DNA from 3 places in the Cobetia sp. MMG027 genome. Region 1 is predicted to be linked to each of the others. Evidence: predicted binding sites of a transcription regulator. Region 1 holds the regulator's gene; each other region holds the start of a gene.

Region 1 (10,523 bases):
GGCGGCGTCATGGCCCTGATCGAGCAGCGCAACAGTCTGGAATCGACAGTGGATGTCGACGCCAGCAGTGATGAGCCGGATTACTATCTCGACGGGGCTGACATGACGCGCTTCGATGCGCGGGGAGTGTCGATCCAGTCGATGACCTCCCCGCACATCGAACACACGCCAGGCGATGACGTGACACGTGCGCAGGCACCGAAGATCCGGACCAACGACAGCGAAGACCGTCGCTGGTACGCCACGGGTGACAGTGGCGTGTTGAGCGCCGGCGGCGACACCTTCACCCTCGAGGGCAATGCCAGACTACGCCAGCCTTCGGATGCCTGGACACTGGACACCGACGTGCTGCATTACAGTCGTGAGCAGAACCGTGCCTGGAGTGACGTGCCGGTGGTGATCACCCAGAATGGTCAACGCGTCGAGAGTGACCGCTTCAGCGCTGACCTCTCTCAGGATTCCGCCCAGCTGGAAGGCCGCGTCCGCAGTACCCTGCAACCCGGCAAGGGCAAGAGCGATGCCGCCCGGGAAGCCGAGACTCTCGACACCGGCAATGACACCACCCGTGACGATGATGGCCGCGTCTCCAGCACCTTCGATGCCGCGCCGGCCAAGGATCAGTGAGCGCACCCCTGCATGCGCCGAATCCTCTCTCTCCGATTTCCGCTTCACGATGGCCTGAGTGATCGTGAAGCCTTACCAGTTCTGCCAAGGAGCACTCCATGACTTCAACGACTCTCACGCCCTTGACGGTCTGGCGCCAGACACTCAGACCCGGTGTCATGGCCCTTGGCCTGGCACTTGGCATGACGACGCTTTCCCCGACCGCACTGGCGCTGGACAGCGATGCCAACCAGCCGATCAACATTGCCGCCGACTCACTGTCACTGGATGACAAGGCCGGCACGGCCACCTATACCGGTCGCGTGGAAATGCGCCAGGGCAGCATGAAGCTGGATGCCGCGCGCGTTGACATCAGTCGCGCCGACAGCGGCGAGATCTCCCTGGTCAAGGCCACCGGCCAGCGCGCCTACATGGAGCAGAAACCCGATACCGACGAGCGACTGGTCAAGGGCTGGGCGAATACCATTCGCTACCACGCGCTGGAGCGCCGGGTGGAACTGGTCGGCGATGCCCGTCTGGAGAAAGGCGACGACACCTTCGAAGGCGGCTACGTGGAATACTTCCTGGACAAGCGCCAGGTCAATGCCAGCAATGGCACCGATGCCTCATCCTCCGAGGGGTCACGCGTCCACATGACCCTGACGCCACGTGGCGCCAATGCCAGCAAGGACCAATGAGCATGACTGCTGCCAGCCCACGTACCCTCAGCGCTCGTCATCTGGCCAAGGCCTACAAGGGTCGCAAGGTCGTCAAGGACATCTCGCTGGAAATCCGCCAGGGTGACATCGTAGGCCTGCTGGGCCCCAACGGGGCCGGCAAGACGACCTCGTTCTACATGATCGTCGGCCTCGTGCGCTCGGATGCCGGTAGCGTGACCATCGATGACCACGACCTGTCCGGCGCCGCCATGCATCAGCGGGCTCGCGCCGGCATCGGCTATCTGCCCCAGGAAGCCTCGATCTTCCGCAAGCTCTCGGTATCCGACAACATCATGGCGATCCTCGAGACGCGCAAGGACCTGGATCGCAACGGACGCAAGGCACGCCTGGAGGAGCTGCTCAACGAGTTCAGCATCACGCATATTCGTGACAGTGCCGGCATGAGCCTTTCCGGCGGGGAGCGCCGCCGCGTGGAGATCGCTCGCGCACTGGCCACCGAGCCGGACTTCGTGCTGCTCGATGAGCCGTTTGCCGGCGTGGACCCCATCTCGGTGGGCGAGATCAAGAGCATCGTGCGCCAGCTGCGTGACCGCGGCATCGGGGTGCTGATCACCGATCACAACGTGCGCGAGACACTCGACATCTGCGATACCGCCTACATCGTGGGCGATGGCCAGATCATCGCGCATGGCGACGCCGACACCATCCTCGCCAACCAGCAGGTGCGTGATGTCTACCTGGGTCATGAGTTCAAGCTCTAGCCCGAGAGTGCCGTCAGCCTGGTGAGAGCCGTCAGCCTGGTGAGAGCCGTCAGCCTGGTGAGAGCCGTCAGCCTGACGAGAGCCGTCCGACCTCTTCTGCTCTCACCAGCACCCACCAGCACCCGCCACTTCCTGCTTCATTGTCGGGGCCTCGTTCCCCGCCCCCTCACGCAAGCGCCTCGACATGCGCTTGCGTGATCTCCCCGTGAACCCTCCTGCTCTGCCACACCTCACTCGAATGCATGACGTCCATACCACCTTGGTGGCAACATGGCATGCAAGTTGCTTGAATATTCTCGACTGCCCCTTGTCAGTGCCCCGACCCACGGTATAGCGTAGATGCACGTTCCTTTGCCGTGAATGACAGACCCCATGAAACCCACCTTGCAGCTTCGACTCGGCACTTCCCTGACCATGACCCCGCAACTTCAGCAAGCGATCCAGCTGCTGCAGTTGTCGACGCTGGACCTGCGTCAGGAGATACAGCAGGCGCTCGAGTCAAACCCCATGCTGGAGCTTGACGAGGAATACGAGTCGCTGGATGTCGCGGAGACACAGGACAAGAGCGAGATCTCCACCTCCGAGACCAACAGCGAGATTCCTGAAGAATACCCTCTCGACAGTGACTGGTCGGACCTCTACCAGGACCACGCAGGCAGCCTGACCAGTTCCGGCAGCGGAAGCTCGAGCGAGGACGGGCCGGACTTCGATCGCAACACCAGTGTCGAAAGCCTGCAGGACCATCTGCGCTGGCAGCTGGCGATGACGGACCTCGATGCGCGTGAACGCCAGATGGCGGAGAGTCTGATCGATGCGGTGGATGGGGCCGGCTACCTGAGCATGAGCCTGGACGAACTGGTCGATGGCCTGCGAGGTCAGGGACTGCCCGGCCTCAAGGCGTCGGAACTCGAGCAGGTCCTGCTGCGCCTTCAGCAGTTCGATCCCACCGGTGTGTTCGCTCGAGACCTGCGCGAATGCCTGCTGCTTCAGCTGGCCCTGCTGCCGGACGATCTGCCGCTGCTGGCCCAGGCCCGCCGTCTGGTGCGGCAATTCCTCGAGGCACTGGGCAATGACGATCGCAAGCTGCTCAAGCGTCGCCTGAGCCTGGATGATGATGAGCTGGATCACGTCATTCGTCTGGTACGGGCGCTCGACCCGCGCCCGGCGTCCGCCTGGGGCGAGCCTGCCAGTGATTACGTCATCCCGGACCTGCTGGTCCGTCATACGCGTCACGGCTGGCAGGTCGAGCTCAACCCGGAAGCGCTGCCCAAGCTGCGTATCCAGCCGGAATATGCCGCCCTCATCAAGCGGGCCGACAAGTCCGCGGACAACACCTTCCTCAAGGACAATCTTCAGGAAGCCCGCTGGCTGATGAAGAGCCTGTCCTCACGCAATGACACCCTGCTCAAGGTGGGCCGCGAGATCATGGCGCGCCAGATCGACTTCCTCGAGCAGGGGGAAGAAGGCATGAAGCCGCTGATCCTCGCCAACATCGCGGAAGTGGTCGAGATGCACGAATCCACCATCTCGCGGGTGACCACCCAGAAATATATCCACACCCCGAGAGGCGTGTTCGAACTCAAGTTCTTCTTCTCGAGTCAGGTGGGTGGCAGCGGCAACGGTGACGCGCACTCCAGCACCGCGATCCGTGCGCGCATTCGCAAGCTGATCTCGGAAGAACCGGCGCGCAAGCCATTGTCCGACTCACGCCTGGTGGATCTGCTGGCCAGTGATGGCATCGAGGTAGCGCGCCGGACGGTCGCCAAGTATCGCGAGGCCATGGGCATCCCCTCCTCCAGCGAGCGCAAGCGCTTGGCGTGAGTCTCGACAACGGATACCCGCAAGCCAGCGGGCTCCACACGTCGGAGCGCTGAAGCTCGCCCCCTTGCACCTGCCATCCTGACATCATCTGCCAATCGGTCGTCTGAATACCGGTTGGCAATGCCTGTCCTTGCGACTGCGTGAGTGACTTCACGCCCCCAATTGCCTATTTTTCCAGCCACTTTTCTCCAGAGTGCTTTCTTTTTCCCTCACATCCCACGGACAGATAGCCAGGGGTCGCCACCGACTCCTGCCACACGAACGTCGACGTAAATGCTGACATTGGCCACAAACGGCCGGTTTCTCGAGCCCCATTCCGTCCGTGATGCGAGGCGATGCTCATGAAGAACCTGCTGATATCCCTCGCTGGGTTGAAGACAAGCCTTGCCCCACGATGCAGCGCAGCGTTGATCTTTGTTCAAAGCTTGGGCATTGTCGGGGTAGACGCTCGGTACACCGGCACCGCCGCTCTCGCCAGCAGATGATCGCCACGAGACCATGGCCGGAGTCAGAAAGTGGCCGCGCGTTCAATCAGGGTTTGCTCGCAGTCAAAAAGGGTTACAATTCAAAGGCAACCCGCTGGATAAAGGAGCGTGTCCATGCAAGTGAATATCACCGGGCATCATGTGGAACTCACCGATCCTCTCCGCGATTATGTCAACGAGAAGCTCGCTCGCCTCGAACGGCATTACGACAACATCACCAATGTTCAGGTGACACTGTCGATCGAGAAGGAACGCCAACAGGCTGCCTGCACCCTGCACGCCGCTGGCGCCGACCTCCATGCCCTGGCAGAAGACCCCAACATGTACGCTGCCATCGACGCGCTCGCCGACAAGCTGGACCGCCAGCTGGTCAAACACAAGGAAAAGTCCCAGGCTCGCTCTCAGGGCACCGGGACCCGTTGACCTTCTGCCATGACACTTGATCAGATCCTTCCCCCCGAGCGCACGCTCTACGGCGTCCCCGGGGGGAGCAAGAAGCGGGTGCTGGAATTCTTCAGCACCTTCATTGCTCAGAACATTCCCAGCCTGGACAGCCAGGAAGTCTTCTCGCGCCTGATCGGGCGCGAGAGACTGGGTTCGACGGGCATCGGCCACGGCGTGGCCGTGCCACATGCACGCAGTCCACACTGCAAGACCCCCATCGCGGCGTTCATGAAGCTCGGTGACCCCATCGACTTTGACGCCATCGATGGCGAACCCATCGATCTGCTGTTCGTGCTGCTGGTCCCCGAGGAGGCAGATGACACCCATCTCACTCTGCTCGGCCAGGTGGCGGAACTGCTCAACTCGCCCACCAACCGGGCAGCATTGCGCCAGGCAGACAGTCAGCGAGCATTGTTCGAAGCCCTGACCTCGGCCATCGCCGAATTGCCGGCGCGCTGAACCTGCAAGCCCGGACTCGCTCCGGGCTTGTCGCTGACTGGCCTCAGGCACCCTCCGCTTTCACCTCATGCTGACCTCGCCCTGGGAGAGCACTCCATGAAGATCGTGATCATCAGTGGTCGCTCCGGTTCCGGCAAATCGATTGCCCTCCAGGCGCTGGAAGACATTGGCTACTATGCCATCGACAATCTGCCCGGCATGCTGCTGGCACCATTGGTCGAGCAGCTGGAAAAGGACAGCCCCACCCGCCGGCGCATCGCGGTCTCCATTGACGCGCGCAACCTCCCCGATGCCCTGAGTCGCTTCCCTGAACTGCTCGACAGCGTTCGTCAGAGCGGCATGGATGTGCAGGTCGTCTACCTGACCACGGACTCCCGTGTCCTGCTCGAACGCTATTCCGCGACCCGCCGCCGTCATCCGCTGACCCGCGACAATGACCGCACGCTGGCCGAGGCCATCGAGATCGAGCAGCAGACACTGGCCCCGATTCGTCAGAAGGCGGACCTGGTCATCGACTCGACCAACCTCAGCGTGCATGACCTGCGCTCGCGCATCACCGAACAGGTCGCGCAGCACAGCTCTCGTCATCTGACACTCACCTTCGAGTCCTTCGGCTTCAAGCATGGCGTGCCGACCGATGCCGACATGGTGTTCGATGCCCGCTGCCTGCCCAACCCCTACTGGGACATCAATCTGCGCAGCGATACCGGTCGTGATGACAGCGTGGCGGAATTCCTGCAGCGCTACCCGGACGTCAAGGCGATGCAGGATGACATCGCCGGCTGGCTGGAACGCTGGCTGCCCGCCTATCAGGCCAGCAATCGCAGTTACCTGACCGTTTCGGTGGGCTGTACCGGCGGCCAGCATCGCAGCGTCTATCTCTGCGAGCAGCTGGCCGAACATTTCGCCAAGCAGCTTCCTGAGGTGCGTCTACGCCACCGGGAACTGGGGATCCATACGGCCCTGGCGATCAGCGATACCCGTCAGGAGTCACACGATGCCCAGTCGTGAACTGGTTCTGACCAACAAGCGCGGGCTGCATGCTCGCGCTGCCACCAAGCTGGTCAACTGCTGTGCGCCCTTCGAGGCCACGGTCATGGTCAGTCACGGTGAGCGACGCGCCAACGCGGCCAACGTCATGGCGCTGCTGATGCTGGCAGCCCCGTGTGGCACGGCGCTGATCATCGATGTCGAGGGCGAACAGGCAGATGAGGCCCTGTCTGCGATCGAGTCCCTGTTCGAGGCGCGCTTCGAAGAGGAAGAATGACGCCGCCGCACGCCGTCTGACATCCCCCGCCCGCCGGCTTTCTGCCACTTTTTCCGCGATGATTGCCCTACCGATAAAAAACAGTGTTTTCTTTTGTCGACGCGCCCCCCTGCGCCAATGGTAGAATCAACGCTGTCCTTCATGTCGACAGGGGAAGCCGACAGATGAGCAAGACGTCACGCAAACTCAAGCCAAGACTTGATCGCCTGTCACAGGCACTGGAAAGTGGCGAGCTGGATCAGGCAAGGCGCATGCTGAATCGCGGCCTGGCACCGGTGGACGTGGCCCACTTGCTGGAATCCTCCCCCCCCAAGGAGCGCAACCTGCTCTGGGAGCTGGTCGACGCCGAACTTCAGGGCGATGTGCTCCAATACCTTGGCGAGGATATCCAGAGCGACTTCCTCAAGGACATGGATGCCGAGGACGTCCTGGCCGCCACCGAGAATCTGGAACCGGATGATGTCGCCGACATCCTCCAGCGGCTTCCGAATGCCGTGATTCTCGAAGTCCTCGACTCCATGGAGGCGCAGGAACGCCAGCGGGTCGAGACGGTGCTGTCCTACCCCGAGGACACTGCCGGCGGCTTGATGAACACGGACACCATCACCATCCGTCCGGACATCACCTTGGATGTCGTGTTGCGTTACATCCGCCGTCACGAGCGACTTCCCGATTCCACCGACACCCTGCTGGTCGTCTCGCGCCGCGATGAATTCATCGGCGCCCTGCCCATCAACCGCCTGCTGGTCTCTGACCCCGGTGTCACGGTGCGCGAGGTGATGGATACCGACAGCGTGGTGATTCCGGCATTGATGCCGGAGAGCGAGGTCGCCTCGCTGTTCGAGAAGCATGACCTGATCTCGGCGCCTGTCGTCGGCGGTGATGGCAATCTGCTCGGGCGCATCACCATCGATGACGTGGTCGACGTCATCCGCGGCGATGCCGAGCACCAGGTCATGTCGATGGCGGGGATGGACGAGGATGAAGATACCTTCTCCCCGGTGATGCGCACCTCCTGGCGTCGCGCCATCTGGCTTGGCATCAACCTGCTGACCGCCTTCATGGCGTCCGCCGTGATCGGGATGTTCGAGGGCACCATCCAGAAGATCACCGCGCTGGCGGTACTGATGCCCATCGTCGCCAGCATGGGCGGCATTGCCGGCTCACAGGCACTGACGGTACTGATTCGCGGCATCGCACTGGGACACGTCAAGAGTGGCAACGTGCGCTGGCTTCTCAAGCGCGAAATCATCGTCGCGGGGCTCAATGGCCTGCTGTGGGCGGTGGTGGTCGCCGGGATCGCCATCGTCTGGTTCGGTGATGTCCAGCTGGGGGCCATCATCGGTGCCGCCATCATGATCAATCTGTTGATCGCGGCCGTGACCGGGACATTGCTGCCGATACTGCTCAAGAAGCTCAATATCGACCCGGCCCTCTCCGGCAGCGTGATCCTGACCACCGTGACCGACGTGATCGGCTTCATGGCCTTCCTGGGCCTGGCGACCTGGCTCTACCTGTAATCACGCCAGGAGAGTCACGCATCATCCGGCAGCCTGCAGAAACGAAGACGGCCGCTCCCCCAGGAGCGGCCGTCTGTCTTTTCACGAAGGATGATCTCTAGCTCAATCTTCCAGCGCGTCTTCCTCACCTTCCGACATGCCCGCGACGGTCATGCCACCGATCAGCCAGCTGCCAGAGTGGATGCTGCCCCGGGTATCGACATCATCACCGACCGCCAGCAGATTGGCGGCCATGTCACGCAGATTGCCGGCGATCGTGAACTCCTCGACCGCGTGCTGGATCTCGCCATTCTCGACCCAGAAGCCCGAAGCGCCACGCGAGTAGTCACCGGTCACGCCGTTGACGCCCTGCCCCATCAACTCGGTCACCAGCACGCCGGTGCCCATCTGCTTGAGCATCTCGTCACGTGAGGTCAGCGGCGCGGTGATGCGCACGTTGCGCGCACCGCCCGCGTTGCCGGTGGTCTGCATGCCCAGACGACGAGCACTGTAGGCGCTCAGCATGTAACTCTGCACCTTGCCGTCGGCAAAGTAGACATTGTCACGCGTGGCGACACCGTCGTTGTCGAAGGCGGCACTCGACATGCCACCCACCTCACGCGGCTTCTCGCCGAGGGTGAACCAGTCAGGGAACAGCGGCTGACCCAGGCTGTCGCACAGGAAGCTGGACTCACGATACAGCGAACCACCCGCGATGGCGGACAGATAGTGCCCTACCAGGCCTGCCGACATCTGCGGGTCGAACATGACCGGCATACGCCCCGTCGCCACCTTGCGCGCGTTGAGGCGTGCCAGCGTGCGGCGTGCAGCCTCACGCCCCACATCCTCCGGGGAGCGCAGGTCGGCCGGGTTGCGCACGCTGGTGTAGTCATAGTCACGCTGCATGCCCTGTTCATCCCTGGCGATCAACATGCAGGACATCGAGTGTCGGCTGCCGCACTGACTGGCCAGGAAACCGTGGCTGTTGCCGTAGACCTGCACACCTTCCCCACTGGAGAAGCTGGCACCTTCGGATTGCGCGATGCCTTCCACTTCCAGTCCGGCACGCTCACACGCCAGCGCCAGATCCGTCGCGTCATCGACGCTGATCGCCCAGGGGTGATGCGCCTGAAGGTCCGGGAAATCGGTGGCCATCAGTTCGGCCGGCGCCAATCCGGCAAAGCTGTCCTCGCCGGTGTAATGAGCGATGGAGACCGCTTTCTCGACCGCGGCACGAATCGAGTCGCTACCGGCGTCGGAAGAGGTCGCGCTGCCCTTGCGATTGCCCAGATACACGGTCACGCCGATCCCCTGATCACGCGACAGCTCGACGGTTTCGACTTCTCCGTCACGCACCGAGATGCTGACGCCCTGATCGACGCTGGCGCCCACCTCACAGGCATCGGCTCCCAGACTGCGGGCCAGCTCGAGCGCTTCGCTGACGCGGCGCTCCAGCAGTTGTTGCTGAGCAACGGCATCAAAGGCCTGGCTCATGTTGTTCTCCTTCTGAGGAGACGGGGCGCTGGCAGTGCTATACTGCCGCAAATTTCCCCGACTCGTTGGAATTGGCATGCGTAAAGAAAGACCTGAGGAGCTCGTCGAGCGTCCCAGCAAATCCCAGATGAAGCGTGAAATGATCGAGCTTCAGGCCCTCGGCAAGAAGATCATCGACATGCCGGCCGGTCAGCGCGCCAAGTTCCCGCTCTCCGATGACATGCTGGCCGCCATCGATGAGTGCGGACGCATTCGCAGTCATGAAGGCCTGCGCCGTCACATGCAGTACGTCGGCAAGCTGATGCGCAAGGAAGACCTCGAGGCCATCAACGCCGTCTTCCAGAGCATGGAGCAGCAGAGCATCCGTCGGGATGCCTCCTTCCAGCGCCTGGAGCGCTGGCGCGATCGCCTGATCGAGGACGACGAAGCCTTCGTGATCTTCGTCGAGGACTACCCGGAGGTGGACCGCCAGGCACTGCGTCAGCTGATCCGCAATTCACGCGCCGAGCGTGATGCCGGCAAGCAGCCCAACAGCGCCAAGAAGCTCTTCAGGCTGCTGCGTGCCGAGCTCGATCTGTAATTCTGACACCTCACGCTTCATCGACGCCGCCGCGGCCCTGCCACGGCGGCGTCGTCATATCGCTTCTCTGCTGATCAAGCGCACCGGTTCATGACTGGGTGCCACCGACCGTCAGCTCATCGAGCTTCAGCGTCGGCTGGCCGACCCCGACCGGTACCGACTGACCGTCCTTGCCACAGACCCCGACCCCGGTATCCAGCTCGAGATCATTGCCGATCATCGAGACGCGACCCATGGCTTCCGGGCCGTTGCCGATCAGGGTCGCGCCCTTGACCGGTGTGGTCACCTTGCCGTCCTCGATCAGATAGGCTTCGCTTGCGGAGAACACGAAGCGCCCGGAGGTGATGTCCACCTGGCCACCGCCGAAGCTGACCGCATAGAGGCCGCGCTTGACGCTCTTGATGATCTCCTGCGGGTCACGATCGCCACC
Region 2 (10,523 bases), on a different contig from region 1:
CAGCTATCTGGCCAGTCGTGACCTGGTCGAGGTAGTGGCACCCCACCTGGACACCCTGCGCGACCAGACCACCATGTCATGTCACCTGAGCGTGCGTGAGGGCACGGATGCCATCTATCTCTACCGCGCCTTCGCCGCACAGCGCATGTCGGTCAACATCCCCATCGGCTCCCGTCTGCCGTGTCATGTCAGCGCCATGGGGCGCATCCTGCTCACGGTGCTGGGCGAGGATGAACTGCAGCAGCTCTATCGTCAGATCCGTCTGGATGACTACCCACCGCCGGCGCCCCAGAACCTGCCGGCCTTGAAGGATGCCATCGAGGAGGCTCGCCGCCAGGGATGGGTGGAAAGTCGTTCCGACTACGCCACCGCCATCGCCACGGGGCTTTATGACCATACCGGTCATCTGGTGGGCGCCATCAATATCTCGGGCCCCGATGCGATGATGGCCGACGAGCGCCGGCGCCTGCTGTTGCGCGGCGCGTTGATGGACTGCGCCCGCCATATCAATCATGAGCTGGGTGGCCTGCACCGCCGCTGACAGGCAGTTTCCGTCTGGTCGCTGCTTGTTCTCCCGGGACGTCCATCATCCCTCTTGTTTCCCCCTCCTTTCCCTATCCCTTGCCCACCCTTTCCCCTTACGCTGCCCCTGGAACACGAGAAGGCCCGCCAATTGGCGGGCCTTCTCGTATCACATGCTGGCGGGGCTCATCACATCAAACTCTGAGACTCCAGCACTTGGGGGGGGCAGGCTCAACGCGCCGCCCCCTTGAGCACCGCAGCCGGGACTGCAGCGCTCGCCTTGCCGGCATGCCCGGACGCAGTGCCTTCTCCCTGTGACGGGGAGGACATGTTGACGAACTCCGGGTAGGCCCCCATGCCACATTCGTGCATGTCCATGCCTTCCAGTTCCTCTTCCTCGCTGACACGCAGACCACCACAGACCTTCTTGATCACCAGCAGCGCCACCAAGCTTGCGCCGAACATCCAGGCGAAGATGATCAGCGTGCCCAGGATCTGGGTACCGAACGCGGCGTCCGGATTGGAGAACAGCACTGCCATGATGCCCCACAGGCCGGCGGAGCCGTGTACGGAGATGGCACCGACCGGGTCATCGATCTTGAGACGGTCCAGTCCCACCACCGACAGCACCACGATGATGCCGCCTACCGCACCGACCAGCACCGCAAGGACGGCAGACGGCAGCAACGGCTCGGCGGTGATCGAGACCAGACCGGCCAGGGCACCGTTCATCACCATCGTCATGTCGGTCTTGCCGAACATGGCACGTGACAGCAGCGCCGCGGCCACCATCCCTGCCGAGGCCGCGGCATTGGTGTTGACGAAGATACGCGCCACGCTGTTGGCATCATCGAGACTGGCGATCTTGAGCATCGAGCCGCCATTGAAGCCGAACCAGCCCATCCACAGGATGAACATGCCCAGCATGGCGATCGGCAGATTGGCGCCCGGAATGGCACGTACCTTGCCGTCCACGCCGTAGCGCCCCTTGCGCGGACCGACCAGCAGCACCGCCGCCAATGCCGCCGCCGCGCCCGCCATGTGCACGACCACCGAGCCTGCGAAGTCCTGATAGCCCATCGCATCCAGGAAACCGCCACCCCACTTCCAGTAGCCTTCCACCGGATAGATGACCGCGACCATCACCACCGCGAAGATCAGAAACGGCCACAGGCGCATGCGTTCCGCCACGGCCCCCGAGACGATGGACATGGTCGCGGCGGCAAACACCGCCTGGAAGATGAAGTCCGCCATGGTGGAGTAATAGGCCGCCCCTTCGCCAACACTGATGTCGCTGAGGGTATTGTCAGCGCCGAGCATGAACGACAGCCCCGGAATCACGCTGCTGATGGCGTTGTCACCGGGATACATCACATTGTAGCCCACCACTAGGAACACCAGACAGGCGATGCCGTAGAGCAGCGCATTCTTGGTCAGGATCTCGACGGTATTCTTGGAGCGCACCAGCCCGGATTCCAGCATCGCGAAGCCGCAGGCCATGAACATGACCAGCGCGGTACACATCAGGAAGTAGAACGTATCCAGCGCGTAGCTGAGTTGCAGCACATCGATATTCACCAGCGTTTCCCCTTTGTTGTTATCCGCAAGCGCTGTGGTCAGTGGCTTGCGATCCATTCCCTATCACGCCCTCGGCGCCGAGAGCGGTTGGCCGAGAGCTCTTTATCAAGATCTCTTTATCAGGAGCTGTCTGCCAGAAGCAGCTTGCCGAGAGCGTGGCCTAGACCGCTGCCTGCGCTGTCGCTTCGGCCTTGGCCGCAACGCTTGCCTCGCGGGCTTCCAGCCACTCGAGCACGCTGGGCAGATAGCGCGTCAGTCCCTTGTAGTCGATCAGCTCCGGCGGCAGCGTATGCAGCACCTTCAGCAGACGCGTCTGCCAGACCGGGTTGGTACACAGGTCCTCGAGGCTGATCAGATAGGTGCGGATACCGAAGAACAGCGCATGACTGCGCGGCATGCGCACCAGCGTCTGCAGCTCGACGCGTAGATGCACATCACGACCGGCGTTTTCGGCGGTGATGGTGGTGCGATCACTGCCCCACTCGGCATAGGTCTCCGGGGAGCTGTCCATGCGCGGATGGATGGTCATGGTCCAGTTGAGGCGTCGCACCGGCCCGCCGACCTGGATGGCGCACAGGTATTTGAGCGCGCGATCGAACACGCCCATCTCATGCGCCAGCGGCACCGGACCATGCCACTGCTTGAAGCTCATGCCGGCATCGAAGGCCAGTGACCAGTCCGCCGGACAGGTGATCATGCCGGCGTCCATGAAGAGGTCACCGTCGCGCTGGTCGAGCAGCGCGATATCGCCCTGCATCTGACGGCCGATATAGTCCAGTGGCGGCAGTGGCAGGCTGGTGTCATCACCCATGCAAAAGGCCTGCTCCAGCCCCAGCAGATGGTTGCGCCACACGCAGTCATCGCCGTCGCGCTCGAAACTGAAGGCCTGCGGATAGTCCCGGGCGTAGTGCGTCATCACGAATTCGAGAAAGTCCCAGGCTGCCGGCTGCATGTGTGGCATCACCAGGCAGCGTCTGGGGTCCTTGGCCAGCACCCGCTCACGCTCGGCGATCTCGCTCAGGTAGTGCTCATCGATATCCAGCATGTGCTCGGTGATGGAGCCCGGCTTGCCCGGCAAGACATGCGGCTCGATATTGACCGAGTAACGGTACTCATCTTCCGGGAACGGGAAGGGAAAACGCTGGATGGCGTAGTCAGAATTCTTGAAGGTGAACTGACCATGGAACGCCTGGTCATCTCGCGGGGAAAATTGCATGTTCCTGCTCCTTGGGGGTCCATCTCGCGAAAGACGGTTTCAGAGATCCAGCACCAGCCGCTGGCTGCGTGCCCGGGAAACGCAGGGCATCACGCAGCGCTGACTGGCCCGCTCCTGTTCATCGAGGAAGGCGTCACGGTGTTCCGCCTCTCCCTCCAGCATCTCGACCCGACACTGTCCGCAGACCCCGCCGCGACACAGGCTCGTCACCTCGATACCGCTGCGCTCCAGTGCTTCCAGCAGGGATTCCTGGGCACCGACCGCCACTTCCACGCCGCTGCCACGCGCCACGGCCATGAAGGGAGTCCCCGGCTCCGGGGCGGCAAAGACCTCGTGATGGATGCGCGCGAGACTCCAGTGCAGCTCGCACGCCGCGTCCTTCACGGCATCGATCATGGCCTGCGGGCCACAGAGATAGACGTGCGTGCCGGCGGGCTGACGCGCCAGCAAGGCCTTCAGATTCGGACGCTCGAGACGGTGCTGGGTGATGTTGCCACTCGCCAGATAGGGCGCGGCCTCCGGGAAGCGGGCGACGTCGAGGTCCTGGCTGCGCAGGTGCAGCTCCCAGCTGGCGCCACGACTCTCCAGCTCCGGCAGGTAAGAGAGAAACGGCGTGATGCCGATGCCGCCTGCCAGCATCAGGTGATGGCGCGCCTGCCAGTGCGGCAGAAAGAGGTTGGCCGGCGGGCTGAGTTCCAGCTCGTCCCCGACCTTGACGCGGGAATGGATGGCTTCGGAGCCCCCACGCGAGACCGGCTGACGACGCACCGCGATGCAGTACTGCGAGGGATCATCCGGCGGGCTGATCAATGAATAGGCGTTGCGACACACCCGCCCTTCTCCTGGAATGCCCAGCACCACATGACTGCCCGGCGAGAACGGCGTGAAGGGTGAGGCCTCATCGGCAGGCACCAGAGTGAGACGGCGCACGCTGCTGCTGAGCTGATCGACCGCGGCGACCCGCGCCTTCATGAAGCGAGACATGGTGCCACCTCCTCCTGTGGGGGAATCTCTCCCGGCGCTTCCGCATCGATTCGCACGCCCATGTAGGCGCCGAGACGCTTGGAAAAATGATCACGCACTTCCAGCATCAGGCCGCAGCCATCACAGGCTGACGGCGAGTGAATGACGTGCTCACTGACCTGCTGGCAGTGCACGCAGAACACATGCCGCCCCAGGGCAGCCACCGGCAGCATCACCATGTCATCCAGCAACAGTCCCTGCTGCTGAGCCAGATTGGCGACCTGCCACACGAAATGCTCACTGCCGATGATGACCAGACACCCCGCGACACCGATCTCGCTGATGGCGCCGACCAGTGCGTCGCAGGCCTTCGGGCGGTCATCGACGTCGTACCAGCGATGCAGGCGGGCGCTGTCGGCGGGCCCCGTGGGCAACGCCTCTGTTGCCGGAGCGGATTGCACGGCGCCTCCCACCTCGCGGCTACCGAGCTGCCCCAGCAGCGTACTGATCAGCTGACAATGCATCTGCAGTTGCTGACGGGCGTTGCCCGCCGCCTCTCCAGTGCCTGGCAGGCTCTCGGGAGACTGGCATGCCACCAGATACCGTTGGGCATCGGGCAGCGCCTCGATGCGTGGATAGTGTTGCCGACTTCGAATCCCGGCAGTGACAGAGGATGATTGCGGGCTTTTCATGACACGACCCTGCTCTGAGAAATTGTCCTTGTTGTAATGCCGCCGTCTTGACGATGACGTGCATCCGACTACCACTCAATTTCTTGAGCATATTTCGTGCCATTGATGGCAAAATCATTACCCCGCATGCCCGGCAAAATCGTCTGAAAACCCCATTTCACATATGAACAATCAATAGAGGTATTCACGCACCAAAACAGAACACAAAGCTCATGAATATCGGCTTGCATTCACCATTATTGCCCTGACCCAACCTCACCTCATAAGCCAATCGCTACGCCTGACATATTTCTCATTTAATGTCTTCAAGATGCTGAAAGAATGGAAAAACTTTATCTTGGGAGAATCACGATCTCACAATCGACACGACACTACGCGCTTCTCCACCGTCAGCATTCTGATGCACTTTCGCTTGCATGATATTGGCCTTTTTCCTTGATTGTACTCACCACCAAAGAAAGCGCCTCACCGAAGGGTGAGGCGCTTTGATAACTCAATATCGTCAGGTCATATTTTTCTACATCAACCGGAGCAGAGTTCTTGTCATTGCGACATTTTGCCTGGACAACATTGCGGCGATCTTGCTGACAAAAGGCTTCGCAGCTTTGCCATGACAATCATGCGCAATGGCAGCCATGCACGATCGCTCTCATGCGCAATGGCACACGCACGATAGAGATCGTGCCATCAGTAACCGCCCTGGCCCGGCACCCAGTTGGTGCCCGCCAACGGCACCCGGGCCATGGCCGCGGCTTCCACATTCAGGGCGACCAGATCTTCCGGCTCCAGATGATGCAGGTGTGACTTGCCACAGGCACGTGCCAGGGTCTGGGCTTCCAGCGTCAGCACGCGCAGGTAGTTGGCCAGACGCTTGCCGGCCGCGACCGGGTCCAGTCGCTGGCTCAGCTCCGGGTCCTGGGTGGAGATACCGGCCGGACACTTGCCATCCTGGAAATCGTCATAGAAACCGGCGGCGGACCCCAGCTTCTGATACTCCTCGGCGTAACGCGGATGGTTGTCGCCCAGCGCGATCAAGGCGGCGGTACCGATGGCCACGGCGTCGGCACCCAGCGCGATCGCCTTGGCGACATCGGCGCCGTTGCGAATCCCGCCGGAGACGATCAGCTGCACTTCACGATGCAGGCCCATTTCCTGCAGTGCCTGAGTGGCCTGGGGGATGGCGGCCATGGTCGGAATGCCGACATGCTCGATGAAGACATCCTGGGTGGCGGCGGTGCCGCCCTGCATGCCATCCAGCACGATGACATCCGCGCCCGCCTTCACCGCCAGCTTGACGTCGTAGTAGGTGCGGGTCGCGCCGATCTTGACGTAGATCGGCACCTGCCAGTCGGTGATCTCGCGCAGCTCGGCAATCTTGATCGCCAGGTCATCCGGGCCGGTCCAATCCGGGTGGCGACAGGCGCTGCGCTGGTCGATGCCCTGTGGCAGCGTACGCATGCCCGCGACCCGCTCGGAAATCTTCTGCCCCAGCAGCATGCCGCCACCGCCGGGCTTGGCGCCCTGCCCGAGCACGACTTCAATCGCATCGGCCTTGCGCAGGTCGTCCGGGTTCATGCCGTAGCGCGACGGCAGGTACTGATAGACAAGGCGCGAGGACTGGCCGCGCTCTTCCGGGGTCATACCGCCATCGCCGGTAGTGGTGGAGGTGCCGATTTCCGAGGCGCCACGCCCCAGGGCTTCCTTGGCCTGGGCGGACAGGGCCCCGAAGCTCATGCCGGCGATGGTGACCGGCGTGCTGATGACCACCGGCTTCTTGGCATGACGCGTGCCGAGCACGACTTCGGTCTCGCACTTCTCGCGATAGCCTTCCAGCGGGTAGCGCGACATGCTGGCGCCGAGGAACAGCAGGTCGTCGAAATGCGGCACCTTGCGCTTGGCGCCCCAGCCACGGATATCGTAGATTCCCGTCTCCGCCGCGCGCTGGATCTCGTGAATGACATCGCGGCCGAAGGTGGCGGATTCCCGCAGTGCCGGGTTGTAAGGCTGTGTTTGAGTTTCGTCAGTCATGTTGGGCATCCTGATCAGTAGGCTGAGGCGTTGTCGACCTTGAAGTGATAGAGCTGACGCGCAGATCCATAACGCGTGAAGCTGGCCGGGTCTTCATCGATTCCGGCACTCGCCAGCAACTCCGCCAGTTCTTCCAGGTGCTCGGCACGCATGTCCTTGGCGATGCAGTCCGCGCCCAGCGATGCGACCGTGCCCTTCACGTAGAGTCGCGCTTCATAGAGCGAATCGCCGAGGCCTTCACCGGCGTCGCCGCAGACCACCATGCGTCCCGCCTGGCCCATGAAGGCACTCATGGCCCCGATGTTGCCCTTGACGACGATATCGACGCCCTTCATCGAGATGCCGCAGCGCGCCGAGGCGTTGCCTTCGATGATCAGCAGGCCGCCGTGGGCGGTCGCGCCCGCGGACTGGGAAGCATCGCCCTTGACCCGCACGCAGCCGGACATCATGTTTTCCGCCACCCCCACCCCGGTATTGCCGTGGATGGTGATGCTGGCCTTCTGATTCATGCCCGCGCAGTAGTAGCCCGCGTGGCCATCGATATCGACACTGATGTCATCATTGATACCGCAGGCGATGTTGTGGGCGCCGTCGGAGTTGACCACTCGCCACTCGCGCGCGTCCTTCAGGGTATCGGCATCGTGCAGGGCCTGGTTCAATTCGCGCAGCCCATCAACGGCCAGATCGTGAGTCTTCATCATTACGCGGCCTCCGAACGGGCGGTGTCTTTTTCCCACAGATACAGGCGGCCGGGTTCCGGCTCCCACACGCGGGCATCCTTGATGCCCGGCAGACTGGCCAGGGCGCGGTATTCCGAGGCCATGGCCACGTAGTCATCGGTCTCGGCGATCACGGCAGGCTTGCAGGCGATCGGATCACGTACCACGGCGAAGCCATCACGCGTGCCAATGGTGAAGGTGAAGAAGCCATCAAGGTCCTTCAGGGCGCCGGTGATTGCGGCTTCCAGACTGTCGCCCTGCTCCAGACGCCAGGTCAGGTAGCCGGCGGCGACTTCGGAATCGTTGTCGGTCTCGAAGCTGATGCCTTCACGCTTGAGCTTGGTGCGCAGCCAGTTGTGGTTGGACAGCGAGCCGTTGTGGACCAGGCACAGGTCACGCCCGGTGGAGAACGGGTGGCTGCCCTGCAGGGTCACGGCGCTTTCGGTCGCCATGCGGGTATGGCCGATGATGTGGCTGCCCTGCATGCCCTTGAGGCCATAGAGGCTGGCGATATGGGCCGGCAGGCCCACCGCCTTGAGGATCTCGATGCTCTGCCCCACGCTCAGCACGCGAATCTGCGGGGCGCTGTCGGCAAGCCAGCCGCGCACGGCACTTTCTTCTCCGGCGATCTTGAATACCGCGACACTGGCATTGCTGAACCAGTCCGCCACCGTGCCGACCTGCTCGCCCAGGCCCTTGGCGATCGCCTCCCAATCCTCATCGGCACCATCGCTTTGCAGCGTCAGTTTGATGCCAGCGTCAAATTCGTCGCCATAGATGGCGAAGCCGGCGCTGTCCGGGCCGCGATCGGTCATCGCGATCAACATCGGCTCGAACAGCTCCCCCAGGCGCGATTCCAGCGCCGGGTTCTTGAGATAAAGCCCTACGATTCCACACATGGTGATGTCCTCTCACGGGCAGGAGGCGTCTCCTGCCTGATGTCTTGAACGTGGTGGTGACAGTGGCGACCCTCGTCTGGCATGACCCGCGAGATCCGCGAGCGCCGCCGGATGAGATCAGAAGAATTCGGCGTAGCGCTGGACTTCCCAGGCACTGACCTGTGCGTTGTAATCCAGCCATTCCTCGCGCTTGAGGCGCATGAACTCGGCGCAGATTCCCTCGCCCAGGCTCTCGCGCAGAATGCTGTCCGCCTCGAGCGCATCGATGGCCAGGGCCAGATTCTGCGGCAGCGTCTCGATGCCCTTCTCGGCACACTCGCTCGGGGTCAGCGAGTAGAGATTGATGTTGTGGGGCGTGCCCGGGTCCAACTTGCGCGCCACGCCATCCAGCCCCGCCGCGATGATGGCGGCGTGCACGAGATAGGGGTTGCAGCCGGCGTCCGGCAGGCGGAACTCGAGGCGACCGTAAGGCACACGCACCATGGCCGAGCGGTTGTTGTCCCCGTAGGCGATGAAGACCGGCGCCCAGGTCGCGCCGCTGGTGCTGCCACCCCCGACCAGACGCTTGTAGGAATTGACGGTCGGCGCGGCAAAGGCACACAGCGCCGGGGCATGCGCCAGCAGACCACCGAGGAAGTGGTACGCCAGCGACGACAGGCCCATGCCCTGGGCGTCGGAATCATCGCCGAACAGGTTGCGTCCGGTGTCATCACATACGGACAGGTGGAAGTGCATGCCATTGCCCGGGCGGTCCGCCAGCGGCTTGGGCATGAAGGAGCACACCATGCCCAGGTCATTGGCGATCTCGCCGGCGGCCATGCGCACGAAGGTGAAGCGGTCTGCCGAGGTCAGCGCATCGCTGTAGGTGTAGTTGATCTCGAACTGGCCGTTGGCGTCCTCGTGATCGATCTGGTAGACGTCGAAGTCCACCGCCTGCAGCGATTCGACCAGACGTTCGAGGAATTCACGCGAACGCGACAGGCCCTTGTAGTCGTAGCAGGGCTTGGCGAGGGTATCGCTCTCGTCCACCGGCAACAGCTCACCCGCTTCCCCCCGGCGGAACAGCGAGAATTCCGGCTCCAGCCCGCTATTGAGCGTCCAGCCCTTCTCCTTCAGGCGCTCCAGCTGCTTGAGCAGCACCACGCGGCTGTCGTTGGCGAACGGTTGCCCATTGACGTAGCCATCACAGGCCATGCGCGCATAACCCGGCTGCCACGGCACCAGCGACAACGAGCTCAGATCACCCCGCGCCATGAAGTCCGGCCCCTCCGGCGACATGCCGAGACCACTGACGGCGAAGCCGGCAAAGCCGGCGCCCTTCTCGACCACATCCATCAGGCAATTGGCCGGCACGGACTTGGTCTTGGCGGCGCCGTGAATATCCACGAACTGCGCCAGCAGATAGCGAATGTCGTGATCCTTGATGAACTGTTGCGCGTTTTCGGGTGACATCTGGGTTTCCTCTGAGAGCGGACCGGGTTCCATCTCCCTCGACACTGTCTGCCACCCCGGGAAACCTGACCCCTTGTGGTGACTCGCCACGTCAAGATAGCGGATGAAACGAGTTTTTGTGATTCCTGCTGGTCAACTTTATTTCCCCCAAAGAAAAGCATGCAGCATGCCATTTCGCCAGCTGCTGCCCAGAACTTTTCATCAACTTCCTGTTTTGCTTGGAAATTTATTTTCCAAGCTCGTTTTACCCCACAGGAAATGCCAAGTGATCCTGAGTGAATTCCTGCTCGTTTCTCGAAATAGGCATCATTTCGGTGCCCAAAGCCCTCTCTTCGCACCAGCATGACGCAAAACGCTAATATTCACGCCCGAATTCGTGCTGCCAATCGGCGCCTGACTCGTTCAAGGGCTGCCGTGGCCATGGCCTTTGACGGAATTGGCAAGCCCCTTGCTT
Region 3 (10,523 bases), on a different contig from region 1:
TCGCCCACACGGCCCATCGCCTGGGAATCCGAGGACATCATCGAGATGACACCCAGATCATGCAGGATGTCCTCGGCGGCGATGGTCTCGCGGCGAATGCGCGAATCGGCGAAGGCCACATCCTCGGGGATGCTCGGGTCCAGGTGGTGGCAGACCATCAGCATGTCGAGATGCTCATCCACCGTGTTTACGGTGTAGGGACGCGTCGGGTTGGTGGAGGACGGCAGCACGTTGGGCCGCGAACACGCGGTGATGATGTCCGGCGCATGGCCGCCCCCGGCGCCTTCGGTGTGGAAGGTGTGGATGCAACGGTCCTTGAAGGCCGCCAGCGTATCCTCGACGAAGCCTGATTCATTCAGGGTGTCGGTATGGATCGCCACCTGCACGTCGTAGGCATCGGCGACTGTCAGACAGTTGTCGATGGAGGCCGGCGATGTGCCCCAGTCCTCATGCAGCTTGAGGCCGATCACGCCGGCCTCTATCTGCTGCTCCAGCCCCTCGGGCAACGAGGCATTGCCCTTGCCGAGAAAGCCGATGTTCATCGGCAGGCTGTCCACCGCCTGCAGCATCTTGCCGATATGCCAGGGCCCCGGCGTACAGGTGGTGGCATTGGTGCCGGTGGCCGGCCCCGTCCCACCGCCGAGCATGGTGGTGATGCCGCTCATCAGCGCCTCTTCCACCTGCTGGGGGCAGATGAAGTGGATATGCGGGTCGACACCGCCGGCAGTCAGGATCTTGCCCTCGCCGGCGATGATCTCGGTGCCCGGGCCGATCACGATATCCACGTCAGGCTGGGTGTCGGGATTGCCGGCCTTGCCGATGGCCGCGATGCGCCCGGCCTTGAGACCGACATCCGCCTTGACGATGCCCCACCAGTCCAGAATCAGCGCATTGGTGATCACGGTATCCATCACGCTCTCATCAGCGCGCTGGCTCTGGCCCATGCCATCGCGAATCACCTTGCCACCGCCGAACTTCACCTCTTCGCCATAGTGGGTGAAGTCCTTTTCCACCTCGATCCACAGTGCCGTGTCGCCCAGACGTACGCGGTCACCGGTGGTCGGGCCGTACATGTCGGCATAGGCCTGTCGCGTTATCTTCATGGGTTGCCTCTTGATCCCTGAGCCGCAGTCTCTGAATGAGCTCCAAGGTAAATGCCTGTCGGCGCCATTGCCTGACGCCTTGACGGAAAGGTTGTCACTCGCTCAGCGCTCGACACTGCCGTCATCCTTGAGCTGTCCCATCACCTCGCCACGGAAGCCATAGATGTGGCGACTGCCGGCGAAGGGAATCAGCGTGACGTCACGCGTCTGCCCGGGCTCGAAGCGAATCGCCGTTCCGGCGGCGATGTCCAGGCGCTGTCCGAGGGCGGCCTCGCGATCGAACACCAACGCCGGATTGGCCTCGGCAAAGTGATAGTGCGAGCCGATCTGGATCGGTCGGTCGCCGCGATTGCCGACCGAGAGCGTGGTGCGCAGGCGGTCCTCGCAGAGAGAGATCTCGCCGTCCGCCACCTGATATTCACCGGGAATCATCATTGCTCACCTCACACGATGGGGTTGTGAACGGTCACCAGCTTGGTGCCATCCGGGAAGGTCGCCTCGACCTGCACCTCGGGAATCATCTCGGCGATGCCTTCCATCACGTCATCACGGGTCAGCACCTCTGCCCCGCGCCCCATCAGCTCAGCCACACTCAATCCTTCGCGTGCGCCTTCCAGAATCTCGGCGCTGATCAACGCGATGGATTCCGGATAGTTGAGCTTGAGGCCCTTGGCCTTGCGGCGCTCGGCCAGCAGCGCTGCGGTAAACAGCAACAGCTTGTCCTTGTCTCTTGGCGTCAGTTCCATGTCGTGGCTCTTGTGGTTGTCATTGCGTGGGGGCTCTCGAGGTCAGGTCAGCCAGATACGCGGCACCTGTGCCTCAAGCCCCGTCATCATCGGGCGCAGGATCTGCCATGCCTGCTGGCACAGTGCCCAGGCCTCGTTGCGTTCATGGCCGAGATAGCGCAGCAGCAGCACGCCCTCGCGGCGTGTCACCGCCCATCGCGGAGAGGCAGGCATCGCCTCGCGCAGGGCCTCGATGGCCGCCGCCTCATCTGCAAGCCCGACCGCCCACAGCGTGGCCTGGACACTGCAGCCGCCCTGTCCCCAGCGCCCCGTGAAGCGCGGATGCAGCGGGTCCAGCGACTGGCGCTCGATCCACACTGGCTTGCCGTCACGCGTCAGGCGGAAGCGTTGTTCCAGATGGCCGCTGACGAAGGGCAGCTCACCGACGGGCCGGCCGAGTGCCAGCACTTCCCAGCCCAGACAGCGAGCATTGCCCTCAAGCTCGAGAGTGGTGGTCTGCTCGCCGCGCGAGCCATTGAAGGCCAGCGTTTCCTGAGGCAGCCATTCCAGGGTGGCGCCGTCGGCGACCTTGAGGTGCGTATGCTGGCCCCAGGCCACGCCATTGCGATCCGCCTTGTAGAGCTTGGCCGCCGCCGGCGTGGTCAACAGCACCTGCGCGCCCTGCTCGACCTCTGCCGTGATATGCAGCGCATCACCACTGACCAGCCCGCCGGGAGGGTGCAGCAGATAGACATGGCAGCAGCCGTGGCGGCCCTCAGGGTAGAAGGGGCGCTGCACGCGCAGCGGGCCGTGGTGGCGACGACGCGTCAGACGCGTGATGGGGCCTGCGCCATCGCGGGTGTCGGTCTCGAAGCGCAGCGCCAGCGAGGCCTGCCACTGACGCTGATCATCGAAGCGATGGCCGGACGCGACATCCGTCGCGCCGTCTGCGGAAATCATGCGCTGGATGGTCATACGGTCAGGTGCTGCTTGATCAGTTCATCGGACAGCGCCGCGATCTCGCCTTCGGCCACCCGCCGGCCGCGATCCATGATCACGAAGCGATCGGCGTACTTGCGCGCGAAGGGCAGCTTCTGCTCGACCAGCAGCACCGTCAGGCCGTCTTCCTTGATCAGGCGCCGAATGACCTCGCCTATCTGGGCGACGATATTGGGCTGGATGCCTTCGCCGGGCTCATCGAGGATCAGCAGCCGCGGCTCGATCACCAGCGCGCGGCCGATGGCGAGCTGTTGCTGCTGGCCGCCGGACAGGTCGCCCCCGCGCCGGTGACGCATCTCCTTGAGCACGGGAAACAACTCATAGATGCGCTCGGGAATCTGGCGCAGTCCATCACGACGTACGGCCAGCCCGGTGCGCAGGTTCTCTTCCACCGTCATCATCGGGAAGATCTGACGCCCCTGGGGGACATAGCCGACGCCCAGGCGGGCACGCTCCTCGAGCTTGCGGCGTGTCAGATCAAGGGGCTCGTGGCCACTGGCATCGCCACTGATGTTCTCACCACTACCGCCCTCGCCCTCGGCGCGGTACAGGAGCTTGCCGTCACGGACACTCTCCTCGCCCATGATGCATTTCATCAAGGTGGTCTTGCCGACACCGTTGCGGCCCATCACGCAGGTGCATTGGCCGGCGGGAATCTCCAGCGTGAGATCCCACAGCGTATGACTCTCGCCGTAGAACTGATTGAGCGACTCGATGCTCAGCAGCGGCGCCACGTCATTCGTCGCCGCATCATTCGTCTCCGCGTCACGGGTCGGCGATGCGGGGGACATCGGGGTATCGGTCATCTGCGCTTGCGTCATCCGTCACTCTCTCCCAGGTAGACCTCGACGACCTTGGGGTCGCTCGATACCTCATCCATGCTGCCTTCCGCCAGTACCGAGCCCTGATGCAGCACCGTGACCTTGCGCGCGATGGAGCGCACGAAGCCCATGTCATGCTCGACCACCACCACCGACTGGCGTCCCGCCAGGCTGGTCAGCAGCTCCGCGGTGCGTTCCATCTCCTGCTCGGTCATGCCGGCCACCGGCTCATCGACCAGCAGCAGACGCGGTTTCTGCATCAACAGCATGCCGATCTCCAGCCACTGCTTCTGGCCGTGGGACAGGATGCCCGCCTCGCGCGCATGCCAATCCTTGAGATGAATCGTCTGCAGCACTTCCTCGATCCGATCCCGAGTCTCGCCGGTCATGCGCGCGGTCAGGGTCGGGAAGATGCGCTTGTCGGTGGCCATCGCGAGTTCGAGATTCTCGAACACGCTGAGCGCCTCGAAGACGGTGGGCTTCTGGAACTTGCGACCGATGCCCAGGGTGGCGATCTCGGGCTCACTCATGTGCAGCAGATCGTGTCGGCTGCCGAACCACACCGAGCCACTGTCGGGGCGCGTCTTGCCGGTGATGATGTCCATCATCGTGGTCTTGCCCGCGCCGTTGGGGCCGATGATGCAGCGCAGCTCGCCATCGTCGATGGTCAGATTGAGGTCGTTGATCGCCTTGAAGCCATCGAAGCTGACACTGACATCCTCCAGATAGAGGATCGGCCCGTGGGTCACATCCACCGGCGAGACGCGTGGGGTCAGGAAGTCGAACACGCGATCCCGCGTGGCCATCTCTTTCAACAGGCTCATGCAGTGGCCTCCTGCTCGGTGGGACGAGTCGCGTTCGTCGGATCAATCTTCGCCCTGGACGACGAGCGCCTACCCCAGCCACGCTGGGCGAACAGGCCGGCGATGCCCTTGGGCAACAGCACGGTGACCAGCACGAACAGACCGCCGAGAGCGAACAGCCAGGCGTCCGGCATGATGCCGGTGAACACCGTCTTGGCGTAATTGACGATCAGCGCGCCCAGCACGGCGCCGTAGAGCGTCGCGCGGCCGCCGAGCGCCACCCACACCACCACCTCGATGGAGAACAGCGGCGAGAACTCGCCGGGATTGATGATGCCGACCTGCGGCACATACAGCGCTCCCGCCACTCCGGCCAGCATCGCTGAGACCACGAAGATGAACAGCTGGACACGTTCGACGCGATAGCCCAGAAAGCGCGTGCGTGCCTCGGCGTCGCGACAGGCGATGCTCACGCGCCCGAGCTTGGAGCCGACGATGCCGCGACACAGCAGATAACCGAGTCCCAGCGCCACACCACTGGCGATGAACAGCGCGACGCGCATGGCATCCGTGCGCAGATCGAAGCCCAGCATGTCCTTGAAGTCAGTCAGGCCGTTGTTGCCGCCAAAGCCCATCTCGTTGCGGAAGAACGCCAGCATCAAGGCGAAGGTCAGCGCCTGGGTAATGATGGAGAGATAGACACCGGTGACGCGGGAGCGGAAAGCCAGGAAGCCGAACACCAGCGCCAGCAGCCCCGGTGCCAGCAGCACCATCAGGAAGGCGAAGGCCGGCATGTCAAAGCCCTGCCAGAACCACGGCAGCTCCTGCCAGTTGAGGAAGACCATGAAGTCCGGCAGTTCCGGATTGCCATACACGCCGCGGTCGCCCACCTGGCGCATCAGGTACATGCCCATGGCGTAACCGCCCAGCGCGAAGAAGGCGCCGTGGCCCAGGCTGAGGATGCCCAGGTAGCCCCAGACGAGATCCACCGCCACCGCCAGCAGCGCATAGCACAGGTACTTGCCCAGCAAGGTGACGGTGAAGGTGCTGACATGCAGCGGATTACTCTCGGGCAGCAGCACATGCAGCAGCGTGACCGCGAGTACCGACAGTGTCAGGACTGCCAGGAATATCTGGGTGGAGCGCTCCGTGAAGGGGCGCGCCAGCCAGGAACGTGAATCAGGCATGGATCAACCCTCCGCGGCGCGGCCCTTCTGCGGGAAGAGTCCCCGCGGGCGCTTTTGAATGAACAGGATGATGAACACCAGCACCACGATCTTGGCGAGGACCGCACCCGCCCAGGGCTCGAGGAACTGATTGAGCAGTCCCAGCGACATGCCGGCCACCAGCGTGCCCCACAGATTGCCGACCCCGCCGAACACCACCACCATGAAGGAGTCGATAATGTAGTTCTGGCCCAGGTTCGGCCCGACGTTGGTGATCTGCGAGAGCGCGACACCGGCAAGGCCGGCAACGCCGGAGCCGAGTGCGAAGGTCATGATGTCGACACGCGTCGCCTTGATGCCCATCGAGCGCGCCATGGCACGGTTTTGGGTCACCGCCCGCACCTCGAGCCCGAGACGGGTGCGGCGCATGATCAGCATTAGCCCGGCGAACACGAACAGCGCGAAGCCGATGATGTAGAGGCGATTGAGCGTCAATGACAGCGCCTCATTGATCATCAGCGAGCCGCTCATCCACTCCGGCGTGACCACGATGCGATTCAGGGGTGAGATGGTGGTACGCACCAGCTGCTGCAGGATCAGGCTGATGCCGAAGGTGGCCAGCAAGGTCTCCAGCGGACGCCCCTTGAGGTGCTGGATGACGCTGCGCTCGATGATGACGCCCACCGCCGCCGCGACCAGAAAGCCTGCGGGAATGGAAAGCAGCAGTGCCAGTCCCGGCTGCCCGGGCAGCAGCTGCTGCATGCCCCAGGTGGTGTAGGCGCCCAGCATGATCAGTTCGCCATGCGCCATGTTGATCACGCCCATGACACCGAAGGTGATGGCAAGCCCGATGGCAGCCAGCACCAGTACCGAGCCCAGCGAGAGGCCGAAGTAGAGCGTCTCGAGCCCGCTGTTGAGCTTGAGCTTCTGCTCGATACCGGCCAGTGCTACCCGGGCGGCCTTGGCCAGCTGCGGGTCATCACTGGCCGCGGCACCATTGATGGCGGCGATCGCGGCGGCATTCAGGCTGCCGGACAGCGTCTCCAGCGCCGCAGGGTCGCCATCGGCTTCCAGCTGCTGGATGGCGAGCGCCTCCGCCAGGGTGGCGCGGATATCAGCATCGGCTTCCTGCTCGATCAGGCTCGGCAGCCGCTCGGCCATGGTCTCATCGACACTGCCGCGCAGGCCGCGCGCCGCCGTGAGCCGGACCTCGGCCTCCGGGGACGACAGGTCGATCATCGACAGCACGCCATCGATGTGACCGCGCAGCGAGTTGTTGCTGCGCAGTGTCTCGAGTTCACGTCGCGAGACCTTGCCGGCGGAGTCGCCGGACAGGGCGTCGGAAACGGCCCATTCGCGGCCGCGATTGTTGTCGATGATCAGGAAACGCTCGCCGCTCTTGAGGCGAGCCAGCTTGCTTGAGGAGAAGGCTTCCAGCCAGCCACGCGCGCGCTCATCGCCGCTCACGGCGATCTCATCGATCACGGTGGGCTTGGCGGGATTGCGCGCCTCGGCAAGTCGGGTCAGCAAGGTCTGGGCAGCGCTGTCAGACAGACGCGCTGACTGCCCAGTCGCGGATTCGGACTGGGCAGCGGCAAACAGGGGGAAGGACAGAAGACAGATCAGCAGCATCCTCTGCCAGCACCAGCGGAACATCATTGCAACGGAGATAGACATCAAGAAGGCCATCCATGGTGAACGCGCGAAGGCGTCATCAGTCTCCGAGGGCGTCGCGACCTCGGAGCCGACACTCAGCGAGGCGGCACGCAGGTTCACATGCGCGCCGCCTCACTCTCAGAACGTGCTACGCCTCATTGCGTGGCGACGTTCTGTTGAGCCCCACAGGAATGGGTCACGACGTTGTAGTTGCCGCACTCCATCGGTTTGCGCCAGTCACTGATCAGGTCCTTGGAACCTTCCAGATAGTCCGACCAGGCATCGCCTGCCACGGTGGAGGGGGTCTGCCAGACGACGGAGAACTGGCCGTTGTCCTGGATCTCGCCGATCAGCACCGGTTTGGTGATGTGATGGTTGGGCATCATGGTGGCGTAGCCGCCGGTCAGGTTGGGGACGGATACGCCGATGATGGCGTCCTTGACCGCATCGACCTCGACACTGCCCGCCTTGCGAGCGGCTTCCATCCACATGTTGAAGCCGATGTAGTGGGCTTCCATCGGGTCATTGGTGACCGCATCTTCCTTGCCGGTGTAGGCGATCCACTCATCGATGAAGTCGTAGTTGGTGTCGCTGTCCACGCTCATGAAGTAGTTCCAGGCCGCGAGATGCCCGACCAACGGTGCGGTATCGATGCCCGAGAGCTCCTGCTCGCCCACCGAGAAGGCCACCACCGGAATGTCCTCGGCATCGATGCCCTGGTTGGCCAGCTCACGATAGAACGGCACGTTGGCATCGCCGTTGATGGTGGACACCACGGCGGTCTTCTTGCCCGCGCTGCCGAAGGACTTGATGTCCGAGACGATGGACTGCCAGTTGGAATGACCGAAGGGCGTGTAATTGACCATCACATCCTCGTCGGCCACACCGTGAGACTTGAGGTAGGCGGCCAGAATCTTGTTGGTGGTACGCGGATAGACATAGTCCGTGCCTGCCAGCACCCAGCGCTCCACGCCCACATCGTTCATCAGATAATCCACTGCCGGAATCGCCTGCTGATTGGGCGCCGCCCCGGTATAGAAAACATTCTCCGAGGACTCCTCGCCCTCATACTGCACCGGATAGAACAGCAGGCCGTTGAGCTCCTCGACCACCGGCAGCACCGACTTGCGCGAGACGGACGTCCAGTTGCCGAAGATCACGTCAACCTTGTCCTGCGCCAGCAGTTCACGCGCCTTCTCGGCGAACAGCGGCCAGTTGGAGGCCGGATCGACCACGACGGGCTCCAGCTTGCGTCCAAGCAACCCACCCTTCTCGTTCTGCTTCTCGATCAGCATCAACATGGTGTCTTTCAGTGTCGATTCACTGATCGCCATGGTGCCGGACAGTGAATGCAGGATGCCGACCTTGATCGGTCCCTCTTCCGCCTGGGCGACATTGGCCAGCGAGAAACCGACACAGGCGGACAGCATTGCGGCAGCAATTTTCTTGTTCACGACATTCCCTCGTATCTTGTTGTACTTGTTATCCCGACTGAGGTAGTGCAATTGATGTGCCAGTCATAAGCAGGGGCGAACTGATGGAGGGAAACAGGGTGTCAGGAATCGGGCGCGCAAAGAGCGCACCAGTACAGTGCATAATCATGCGGCACGCCAAGCACACCGCACCAAAATAGGCCGATCCACGACAATGCAGAGTCAACAAGGAATACCAAAGCCACTCGAGGCGAGTGAATGACCATTCTCTAGAATGGTTATGCAAGAAGGTCACTAGAGGGAACAGGAGGTGTAACAGGCTTCTCAGACAGTGGCAGCATGCCCGAGAAGACCATGATCTTCTCGGACTCATCCCTCAGGATGACTACCCTGAAACGTTTCTGAAGGAGGTGGCAAGCGCTGATGGATTTCCTTTCGGTATTTTCGCAATGTCACCAGGCTGATGGATTTACCATGCTCAACCTCGAAGTAGAACTGCACCTTGCAGAGATCTCCTGAGTATCTCTCAAGCAGATGCTTTATCGCAGCTCTATCTACTGCAGAGAATTTTGGAGGACGACCAGGTCTGGGCCTGTCCTCCAACATCGTCCACCGAGTCACTTTCCACCTATCAATCCAATTGACAATCGATTCTTTTGTCACCCCCAATCGAATTGCCACCACCTTGGCACTGATGCCCTCATCCACAAGTAGAAGTGCCGTGGCTCTCAATGCCTTCTGCTTACCTCTATGGGTATTCCTGAACGCCTCAAGACAAGTTCTTTCATACTGACTCAGCATTGATGAAATTCTCCTTTCAGCATAAGACTCATGCCATTTACCACCTATCACCATATGGCAGAACAGTATCTATTTTTGGATTCTACTAACCCATAAACCTCTGTCTTTCCTCTTCACTGTGTCGCCACCTCGACGGAACAGTTGGACATGGATAATACCCAACAGGCACCAGCCACAGGCTATACAAGGTGTAAATATCTGTAAAACGTTTTATTATCGTTTAACTGTAGGGCAGCAAGATTAATCTTCAAGTACTACGCATCTCATGCTTTTGGCCAAAAATGATCACTAGCCAATTCATCAAAAATCGAATGAAGGAAACACAAAAGACAAAACCAGTTACCAAAAAGATACATTATGAAAAAATATATACATTATCGCGACATTTTGCGACACGAGATTCTCAACATTACAAACACGAGGCAATAGAAAAATAAAACCTACTACTCATTAAACGATAGATAAACAATCGCTCCTGAACAAATGATCCTCACCCTATAGCTTTGTGCAATAACTGCGATAACCCTCAGTAGATTTGACGCAGATCAATATTTAAGATCCCCCCTAACAAAGGAATCAAAAAGAAAAACTGCAAGGGAGAATCATCTATGCCGGTCAATGCCAAGGTCGCAGGACACAGCGGTCTGTCCTTACAGGACACTGTTCTTCGTCAAGTGCGTGAAGTCAGACTCAACGAAGCATCCGATGTGTCATTGGATATATCACCCGACGAAATCGCAGGTCTGTCTCGCTCGGGTGATGACCTTGTCCTGACACTGCAGAATGGTGAAGTCATTACCCTGGACGGCTTCTATATCGATCCACAGGAAGAAAGCCACCTGTATCTTCAGGATGATGACTTCGCTGGCGATATCTACCGCATCGACATGGCCGGCACGTCTCCCGGCAATATCCCCTACGAAGCCATACCAGTAGAAAACACGATTGAGTCCGCTTTTCTGGCCACAACATTGGGCGCATCAGGAACGACTCTGGCGGCACTCGGCGTGATAGGT

Evidence for each region. The regulator sigma-54, encoded in region 1, starts transcription at its own class of promoters, with help from an activator protein. The targets are predictions, from matches to a motif close to TGGCACNNNNNTTGCTNT.
Region 2: PJK54_RS12925 (dimethylamine monooxygenase subunit DmmA family protein) is a predicted target of sigma-54. The motif match lies at 5,056-5,073, and genes of this name have one in related genera.
Region 3: urtA (urea ABC transporter substrate-binding protein) is a predicted target of sigma-54. The motif match lies at 8,772-8,789, and genes of this name have one in related genera.

What each region holds. Positions count from the first base shown of each region.
Region 1 covers NZ_JAQJIO010000005.1:118,100-128,622, reverse strand. Annotated here, with positions in the region: gene lptC (LPS export ABC transporter periplasmic protein LptC) at 1-624, shown strand, start outside; gene lptA (lipopolysaccharide transport periplasmic protein LptA) at 723-1,301, shown strand; gene lptB (LPS export ABC transporter ATP-binding protein) at 1,304-2,044, shown strand; gene PJK54_RS08020 (RNA polymerase factor sigma-54) at 2,417-3,865, shown strand; gene hpf (ribosome hibernation-promoting factor, HPF/YfiA family) at 4,465-4,773, shown strand; gene PJK54_RS08010 (PTS sugar transporter subunit IIA) at 4,783-5,253, shown strand; gene rapZ (RNase adapter RapZ) at 5,350-6,264, shown strand; gene PJK54_RS08000 (HPr family phosphocarrier protein) at 6,251-6,520, shown strand; gene mgtE (magnesium transporter) at 6,685-8,040, shown strand; gene pmbA (metalloprotease PmbA) at 8,143-9,513, opposite strand; gene yjgA (ribosome biogenesis factor YjgA) at 9,590-10,093, shown strand; gene tldD (metalloprotease TldD) at 10,182-10,523, opposite strand, start outside.
Region 2 covers NZ_JAQJIO010000008.1:198,701-209,223, forward strand. Annotated here, with positions in the region: gene PJK54_RS12905 (IclR family transcriptional regulator) at 1-541, shown strand, start outside; gene amt (ammonium transporter) at 754-2,100, opposite strand; gene PJK54_RS12915 (heme-dependent oxidative N-demethylase family protein) at 2,261-3,316, opposite strand; gene PJK54_RS12920 (PDR/VanB family oxidoreductase) at 3,356-4,300, opposite strand; gene PJK54_RS12925 (dimethylamine monooxygenase subunit DmmA family protein) at 4,285-4,971, opposite strand; gene PJK54_RS12930 (FMN-binding glutamate synthase family protein) at 5,659-6,999, opposite strand; gene PJK54_RS12935 (protein glxC) at 7,014-7,700, opposite strand; gene PJK54_RS12940 (class II glutamine amidotransferase) at 7,700-8,617, opposite strand; gene glnT (type III glutamate--ammonia ligase) at 8,735-10,069, opposite strand.
Region 3 covers NZ_JAQJIO010000014.1:49,830-60,352, forward strand. Annotated here, with positions in the region: gene ureC (urease subunit alpha) at 1-1,103, opposite strand, end outside; gene PJK54_RS16915 (urease subunit beta) at 1,206-1,535, opposite strand; gene ureA (urease subunit gamma) at 1,547-1,849, opposite strand; gene PJK54_RS16925 (urease accessory protein UreD) at 1,892-2,788, opposite strand; gene urtE (urea ABC transporter ATP-binding subunit UrtE) at 2,800-3,552, opposite strand; gene urtD (urea ABC transporter ATP-binding protein UrtD) at 3,645-4,472, opposite strand; gene urtC (urea ABC transporter permease subunit UrtC) at 4,469-5,638, opposite strand; gene urtB (urea ABC transporter permease subunit UrtB) at 5,642-7,294, opposite strand; gene urtA (urea ABC transporter substrate-binding protein) at 7,429-8,703, opposite strand; gene PJK54_RS16955 (helix-turn-helix domain-containing protein) at 9,076-9,507, opposite strand; partial or broken gene PJK54_RS16960 (BapA/Bap/LapF family prefix-like domain-containing protein) at 10,116-10,523, shown strand, end outside.